2 regions of the Pseudomonas sp. JE3303 genome follow, and region 1 is predicted to be linked to the other one. Evidence: riboswitches for the same ligand, from Rfam matches in the RefSeq annotation. Region 1 holds a riboswitch; the other holds the start of a gene.
What was found. A riboswitch is a leader RNA that binds a small molecule or an ion and turns the genes downstream of it on or off. The one in region 1 is predicted to bind cobalamin.
Positions count from the first base shown of each region.

Region 1 (4,156 bases):
AGGCTCGAACAGCGACACCCAGCCCATGCCCAGGCCTTCGGCACGCGCCGCCAGCCAGAGGTTCTGGATCGCGCACGACAGCGATGCGAGGTCCATCTCCGGCAAGGTCCTGCGGCCAAAGATGTGCGCTTCGCGCTGGTCCATCAAGGCTGCCACCAGCACCTCGGCGCAGTCGCCAATACCCTCGACCTTGAGCTGCATGAACTCATCGGAACGCTCGCCCAGCGCGTGCGCCGTGCGCACCCGTTCCTCCTCGACCAGCGCCTGGATCTGCCCACGCAGGGCCCGGTCGCTGATGCGGATGAAACGCCAGGGCTGCATCAGCCCGACGCTGGGCGCCTGGTGCGCCGCGCCCAGCAGTCTGGCCAGCAGCTCGGGAGCGACCTCGCCCCCGGTGAAATGACGCATGTCGCGCCGCTCGCCAATGGCGCGGTAGACCGCTGCACGCTCGGCGTCGTTGAAGGCCTGCTCGCTCATGGCCGCAACAGCGCCGCCGCCGCAGGTGGGTTGGACGGAAAATAGAAGTGCACGTAGGACGCCGTCAGCCGGCCGCAGCGATAGACCGCCTCGGCGCCACGTCCACCATTCGGGCTGTGCCCACGGGCGATCGGTTCCAGCTCGGTGCTGGTCAGCGAATGATGGTAGGTATGTCCGCGCAGGTTGCCCTCCGGCAATGCAACGTCCTGGAGGGCCAACGCCGCCAGCCGTTTCTGCATCACGGCGTCCCCTGCAAGCAGGCCAAGCAGCTCGGCTCGTTCACCCGTCACGTCGGTCAGGGAATCGAGCAGGTACAGCATCCCGCCGCATTCGGCGAGCAGTGGCTTGCCTTGCGCGTGGTGCGCACGGATGGCGTGCAGCATCGGGCCATTGCCGGACAGGACCTGATGGTGCAGCTCGGGATAACCGCCGGGCAGATAAAGGCTGTCGACGTCAGGCAGATGCGCGTCATGCACAGGCGAGAAGAACACCAGCTCGGCACCCATGGCCTGCAGCAGGTCGAGATTGGCGCCGTACAGGAAGGCAAAGGCTTCGTCACGGGCCACGCCGATGCGCACGCCGGCCAGAAACGGCTCGACCGCGACAGGATCCGGCTCGGCGAAGCGGACAGGCGGCGGCAAGGCGGCATCGCAGCTCTCGCCCAAGGCCTGGGCGGCGGCATCGAGACGCGCGTCCAGATCATTCAATTCGCTCGCCTGGACCAAGCCGAGATGCCGGCTCGGCAGCTCGATGTCGCTCCCCCGCGACAGCCCGCCATACCAACGCAGCCCTTCGGTCAGGCTCCCTTCGAGCAATTGCGCGTGGCGCAGCGTGCCGACGCGGTTCGCCAGGACACCCGCGAACGGCAGGTCGGCCTGATAGCGCGCCAGACCCAGGGCCAGGGCGCCGAAGGTCTGGGCCATGGCCGTGCCGTCGATCACCGCCAGCACCGGCACGCCAAAGTGCCGCGCCAGATCCGCGCTCGAAGGAGTGCCATCGAACAGCCCCATGACTCCTTCGATCAGGATCAGGTCGGCATCCAGTGCCGCTTCCCACAGCAGTCGGCGGCTCTCCTGCTCGCCGATCATCCACATGTCGAGCTGGTACACCGGCGCACCGCTGGCACGCTCGAGAATCATCGGATCGAGAAAATCCGGCCCGCACTTGAACACCCGCACCTTGCGGCCGAGGTTTCGATGCAGGCGTGCCAATGCAGCGGTGACCGTGGTCTTGCCCTGGCCTGAAGCCGGTGCCGCGATCAGAACCGCCGGGCAGTGCCGGGCTTGGCTCACAGTTCGACACCCTTTTGCGCGCGGATGCCGGCCTGGAAGGCATGCTTGACGACGCCCATCTCGGTAACGGTGTCGGCCAGGTCGATCAGTTCGGGCTTGGCGCCGCGGCCGGTGACGATCACATGCTGCATCGGCGGGCGGGCCTGCAGGTCGCCAAGGACCTGGTCGAGGTCGAGATAGCCATGCTTGAGCGCAATATTGAGCTCGTCGAGCACAACGAAGCCGATCGCAGGGTCTTGCAGCATCTGCCGCGACACGGCCCAGGCTGCTTCCGCGGCGGCGATATCGCGCTGGCGGTCCTGGGTTTCCCAGGTAAAGCCCTCGCCCATCACGTGATACCGCACCTGTTCAGGGAAGCGGCGATAGAACAACTCTTCGCCGGTGCTGTTGCGGCCCTTGATGAACTGCACCACGCCGCACTGCATGCCGTGACCCATGGCGCGGGCGAGCATGCCGAAGGCCGAGCTGCTCTTGCCCTTGCCGTTGCCCGTCAGCACCAGCAGCAGGCCGCATTCATTAGGGGCGCTGGCGATACGCTCGTCGATCACGGCCTTCTTGCGCTGCATGCGCGCCAGGTGGCGTTCGTCACGCTCGGTGGATTCGCTCATGAAAGTTCTCCGCAGACTGTCGGGCGCCGCGCTCGGGCGCGCGCTGGCAGGCACCAGGCGACGACAGATAAATAGGCAGGCATACGGAAAACGCGCAGGGCCGCGGCGCTGGCCACGGTGCTCCGCGCATCACCCTCCGTGATGCCGTTGGCTGTAACAGGCCGGTCTCCGGACTTGCGAGCAGGCTCGGGGCCTTGTGCCACGCGCCTTCCCGGGTAGTCAAACCCAGTGGCCATGCGCGGCGTTCACTCGCTTACCGTTGCGGGGGCAGCGCCGGAATCGCGCCTTGTCTGCGCTCACCGGCTTCCCAGTTTCACCCTGCCGAGCCTTCGCCCGCAGAGCACCTGAAACACGCCGCGAAGGTTAGAGGGTTGCACTCGGAGCGTCAATCAAACCCGGGACGATCTGCCACTGGACCGGGGGCACTGAACCTAGTTTGCGGGGTATGGCTCTGAATACTTGATGACCACCTTGCGAGGATCTCGAACATGGACAGGATACGCGTAGCGATAGTGCTGGCCCTGGCCACCGGCCTGGGCGGTTGCGGCGAGACCGCCCGGCTGAAGCTGGACGAAGGCTTCGGCCCCTCGCCAAACCTGCCCGAGCCGAACGAGACCCTCATGCCCACCGTCAACATCGCACCCGCGGTGGGCTGGCCACAAGGCGTCAAGCCCCAAGCGGCGCCCGGCACCCAGGTGACGGCCTTCGCGGGCAACCTCGATCATCCGCGCTGGCTCTATGTACTGCCCAACGGTGACGTGCTGGTGGCCGAGACCAACGCCCCGCCCAAGCCCGATGACGACAAGGGCGTGCGCGGCTGGATAATGAAGAAAGTGATGAAGCGCGCAGGCGCAGGCGTGCCCAGTGCCAACCGCATCACCCTGCTGCGCGACGCCGACCATGACGGCGTCGCCGAAGTGCGTACCACCTTTATCGATGGACTCAACTCACCCTTTGGCATGGCCCTCGTCGGAACAGACTTCTACGTAGCCGACACCGATCGCCTGCTGCGCTTCCACTACCCGCCTGGCACCACGCAAGTCCAGAATCCCGCCAAGGTGGTCGACCTGCCGGGCGGCATGCTCAACCATCACTGGACCAAGAACGTCATCGCCAGCCGCGACGGCAAGAAGCTCTACGTTACCGTCGGCTCCAACAGCAATGTGGGGGAAAACGGCCTTGAGCAGGAGCAAGGCCGAGCCGCCATCTGGGAAGTCGACCGCGCCACCGGCCAGCACCGGATTTTTGCTTCAGGTCTGCGCAATCCCAATGGCCTGGACTGGGAGCCGACCACAGGCGCGTTATGGACGGCGGTGAACGAGCGTGACGAGATTGGCAGCGATCTGGTGCCCGACTACATCACTTCGGTCAAGGAGGGCGGCTTCTACGGGTGGCCATACAGCTACTACGGGCAGCACGTCGACGTGCGGGTCAAGCCACAGGCGCCGGACATGGTCGCCAAGGCCCTGGTCCCCGATTACGCCGTCGGCCCGCACACCGCCTCGCTCGGACTGGCGTTCGCCAAGGACGGCGTGCTGCCCGCGCCATTCGGGCGGGGTGCGTTCATCGGCCAGCACGGCTCCTGGAACCGCGATCCGCACAGTGGCTACAAAGTGGTATTCGTGCCGTTCGGGGCGGACGGGAAGCCCTCGGGCAAGCCGGTGGATCTGCTGAGCGGGTTCCTGAACGATGACGAGAAAGCCATGGGCCGGCCGGTTGGCGTGGTCACCGACCAACAAGGCGGCGTGCTGGTCGCCGATGATGTAGGAAATGTGATCT
Region 1 covers NZ_JBWGIF010000017.1:24,639-28,794, forward strand. The annotation lists gene bluB (5,6-dimethylbenzimidazole synthase) at 1-477, opposite strand, end outside; gene AC0ZZU_RS22005 (cobyrinate a,c-diamide synthase) at 474-1,769, opposite strand; gene cobO (cob(I)yrinic acid a,c-diamide adenosyltransferase) at 1,766-2,377, opposite strand; cobalamin riboswitch at 2,520-2,740, opposite strand; gene AC0ZZU_RS22015 (PQQ-dependent sugar dehydrogenase) at 2,866-4,156, shown strand, end outside.

Region 2 (4,156 bases), on a different contig from region 1:
CCCACTGCGGCACATCGGATCCTGCTCGGCCGGGCCCCAGCGCTCCAGCACCGCCTGCTGGTTGGCAGCGGGCAAGGCGGCGAAGGCGGCATGGTAGTCGGCCAGGTCCAGGCTCTGCGCGCAAGGACGCTGGTCGAGGTGGTCCAGATCGTTGGTCACTCCGCCCAGCAGCGCATGGATCAGCGCGGTACCGCTGTGCGGCAGCTCGCCGACGGGATATTCCTGGTCCTTGAGCGCTTGCAGGATGTTAAGCGCCGCCGCCGGGGTATCGAGGCCAACGCCGTTGCCAATTCGCCCGTCGCGGGTGGGATAGTTGGCCAGCACCAGCGCCACGCGTTTTTGCCCATTGGGCAGGCGCGCCAGCTCGACCCAGTGCCGTGCCAGTTCAGCGACGAAATCCATGCGCTCGGGATGTGCCCGGTAGCAGACCACGTCCGACTGGCTGCGCTCGCTGCGCCAGGCCAGGTCCTTGAAGCTGACCGGCCGGGTGATGATCCGCCCGTCCAGTTCCGGCAGCACGATGTGCATGGCGAGGTCGCGGGCACCCAGGCCCTGCTCGCTGTCTTCCCAGCCAGGCTGGTTGTCCTGGGCGCAGATGGCCTGGAGCACCGGCACATCGCGCCTGAACGGCCGCAGGTTGGGCTGCTCGGGACTGGAAAGGGCGAAGCCTGTAGTGTTGATGATCACCTCGGCGCCGGCTTCGTCCATCCAGGCTTCGACCTGGGCGAGGCAGGCGGCTTCCTTGAGGCTGGCCACGGCGATCGGCAATGGGTTCAGCCCCGCCGCCGCGAGGCGCTCGCAGAAGGTATCCATGAAAGCAGTGTTGGCCGCCTGCAAGTGCGAGCGGTAGAACAGCACAGGGGCGACGGGCTGGTCGGGATGCCACTGGCCGAACCAGTCTGCCAGGCAGGCGCTGGCCTTGGCCGGGTGGTACACCGCGGTGCGTGGCAGCTGCTGCGGCTCATCCCAGGCGTAGTCGCGGCCAAGCCAACGGTTGGCCAGGCACTTGAACAGGTTCAGGGCATTGGCCTTGCCGCCCTGGCGCAGGAAGTGCCAGGCACGATCCGCCTCGGCGCCCGAGACCGTGCCCAGGCCCATCAACTCCGGGTCAGGGCGGTCGTCGCCCGGCACCAGGATCAGATGAACACCCCGTTCGGCCAGCGTGACCAACTGCTCGACGCCGTAACGCCAGTAGCCGACACCGCCGTGCAGCGACACCAGGATGACCTTGGCGTGGCGCAGCACCTGGCCGACATAAAGGTCGACCGAGGCATGGTTCTGCACCTGCATGGGGTTGGCCAGGCGCAGGCTGGGGAAGTCCTCCGGCAACTGCTGGGCGGTTTCGGCCAGCAGTGCCAGGTGCGAATCACCGCTGCAGAGGATCACCAGGTCAGCGGGTGTCTGGCCGAGATCGGCGATGCTGTCGTCCGGTACGAAGCAACCGGGCTGGGTCCGCAGCAGGTGCATGGGTCAGGCGCCCAGTGCCTGGCGCAGGCGAGCTTCGAGCAGCGCCGCGTCCAGTTCCTGGCCGATCAGCACCAGGCGGGTGATGCGCGGCTCGTCGGCACGCCAGGCGCGGTCGAAGTGCTTGTCGAAGCGGCTGCCCACGCCCTGGATCAGCAAACGCATCGGCTTGCCGGGAATGGCCGCGAAGCCCTTGGCGCGCAGGATGCCGAATTCGGTTACCAGGCTGGTCAGGGCGTCGAGCAGCAGGCTCTCGTCGGCTTCGGGCAAGTCGATGGAAATCGAATCGAACGCGTCGTGGTCATGGTCATGGTCGTCATGGTCATCGCCGTCGTGGTGCGAATCATGATGGGTACGGCGGCCGTCGATGTGCGCCTCGGACTCGGCACCGACGCCCAGCAGCACGTCAAGCGGCAAGCGGCCACTGCTGGCCTCGATGACCTTGACCGCCGGGGGCAGCTCTTCTAGCACTTCGGCGCGCACCTTGGCCAGGTCGGCGGGGGCGATCAGGTCGGCCTTGTTCAGCACCACCAGGTCGGCGCTGGCCAACTGATCGGCGAACAGCTCGTGCAGTGGTGATTCATGGTCCAGGTTCGGGTCGAGCTTGCGCTGGGCGTCGACCTGGTCGGGATAGGCTGCGAAAGTGCCGGCGGCTACTGCCGGGCTGTCGACCACGGTGATGACCGCATCGACGGTGCAGGCGTTGCGGATTTCTGGCCACTGGAAGGCCTGGACCAGCGGCTTGGGCAGGGCCAGGCCACTGGTTTCGATGAGGATGTGGTCCAGGTCGCCACGCCGTGCGACCAGCTCGCGCATGACCGGAAAGAACTCTTCCTGCACGGTGCAGCACAGGCAGCCATTGGCCAGCTCATAGACGCGGCCGCTGGCCTCTTCCTCGGTGCAGCCGATGCTGCACTGCTTGAGGATTTCGCCGTCGATGCCCAGCTCGCCGAACTCGTTGACGATGACAGCGATGCGCCGGCCCTGTGCGTTGTCCAGCATGTGGCGCAGCAACGTGGTCTTGCCCGAGCCCAGGAAGCCGGTGACGATGGTGACGGGGAGCTTGGCCAGTGTTTTCATGTCGATGCCCTTGGCAGGATGGCGGGCATGCGGGACGAAAGCCGCAGGCAGGCTTGCCTGGGCGCGTTCGCCACCGGATCACCCCGCCCGGTTGGAAGTCGAATTCGTTGCGAGGCAGGTCTCCTGGCTTGCACCACACCGGCCGGGCCGGTCGATCGACGCCTTCCCGCGCTGGCGCAGTGGCTGTGTCGATCTGGGCAGTGCTTACAGTTGCGGGGGCAGCCGCGGATTGGTACCGCGTTCCCGTCTTAGCTCTGGTGCAGTTCACCAGAGAACCTCGGACCGGCAAGGCTACGCAGTGCCTGTCAGGCGGTCAACCGCTGGCTGTGATTGACGGGCGATCGGTCCCGTGATTTGCTCCTGCCGCCTATAGAGAGCAGAGGAACGCATCATGCCCGTCACCCGCGTCGAGCGCGCCGCGTTGTATGCCGGCATCGGCTGCCGGCGCGGCTGCCCCGCCAGCGAACTGGCCGAGCTGCTGCAGCAGGTGCTCGCGGCCCAGGCGTTGCCGCTCAGCGCAGTCAGAGGCCTGGCCAGCATCGAGGGCAAGTCGGACGAGCCAGGGGTGCGCCAACTGGCCGCGCAGCTAGGGCTGCCGCTGATGTTCTTCAGCGCCATGCAACTGGCGCCGTTCGAGGCGCAGCTGAGCCAGCGTTCGCTCACCGCCTGGCAACACACCGGCTGCTGGGGGGTAGCCGAGAGCGCGGCGCTGGCCATGGCCGCAACCACCCATCCCGGGCCGGTGCGACTGCACGTCACCCGTCAGGCCAGCGGCCAGGCGACACTGGCATTGGCGTGCAGCGCGGTTCTTGACGGATAATCGCCGCTTTACCTGCAAGGATTCTTCATGACGGTCTATTTCATCGGCGCCGGCCCCGGCGATCCCGAGCTGATCACGGTCAAGGGCCAGCGCCTGATCCGTCAGTGTCCGGTGATCATCTATGCCGGCTCCCTGGTTCCGGCCGCCGTGCTTGAAGGCCATCGTGCCGACGTAGTGTTGAACAGCGCTGAACTGCACCTTGAGCAGATCATCGATGCCATCCGCAGCGCCCATGCCAAGGGGCAGGATGTCGCGCGCGTGCACAGCGGCGACCCGAGCCTCTACGGCGCCATCGGCGAGCAGATCCGTCATCTGCGCGAACTGGGCATCGACTACCAGATCATCCCCGGCGTTACCGCCACGGCCGCCAGCGCGGCGCTGCTGGGCTGTGAACTGACCCTGCCGGAGGTGGCGCAGACTGTCATCCTGACCCGCTATGGCGACAGCTCGCCGATGCCTGCCGGTGAGCAGCTGGCCGATCTCGCCCGGCACCGCTGCACCCTGGCCATTCACCTTGGGGTCAAGCACCTGGAGAAGATCGTCGCCGAGCTGCTCCCGCATTATGGCGGTGACTGTCCGATCGCCGTGGTGCACCGCGCCACCTGGCCGGACCAGGACTGGGTCCAGGGCACGCTGGATGACATTGTCCAGCGCGTGCAGGCCAAGGGGTTCCGGCGCACTGCGCTGATACTGGTGGGTCACGTGCTGGGCGACGCTCCGTTCGCCGAATCGGCGCTGTACCGCGCGGGCCATGCGCATCTCTACCGACCCTGAATCCCCTGTATTGCCAAC
Region 2 covers NZ_JBWGIF010000007.1:47,954-52,109, forward strand. The annotation lists gene cobN (cobaltochelatase subunit CobN) at 1-1,467, opposite strand, end outside; gene cobW (cobalamin biosynthesis protein CobW) at 1,471-2,544, opposite strand; cobalamin riboswitch at 2,641-2,839, opposite strand; gene AC0ZZU_RS11600 (cobalamin biosynthesis protein) at 2,936-3,364, shown strand; gene cobM (precorrin-4 C(11)-methyltransferase) at 3,392-4,138, shown strand.
Region 2: another riboswitch for cobalamin. It lies ahead of cobW (cobalamin biosynthesis protein CobW); the one in region 1 lies ahead of cobO (cob(I)yrinic acid a,c-diamide adenosyltransferase).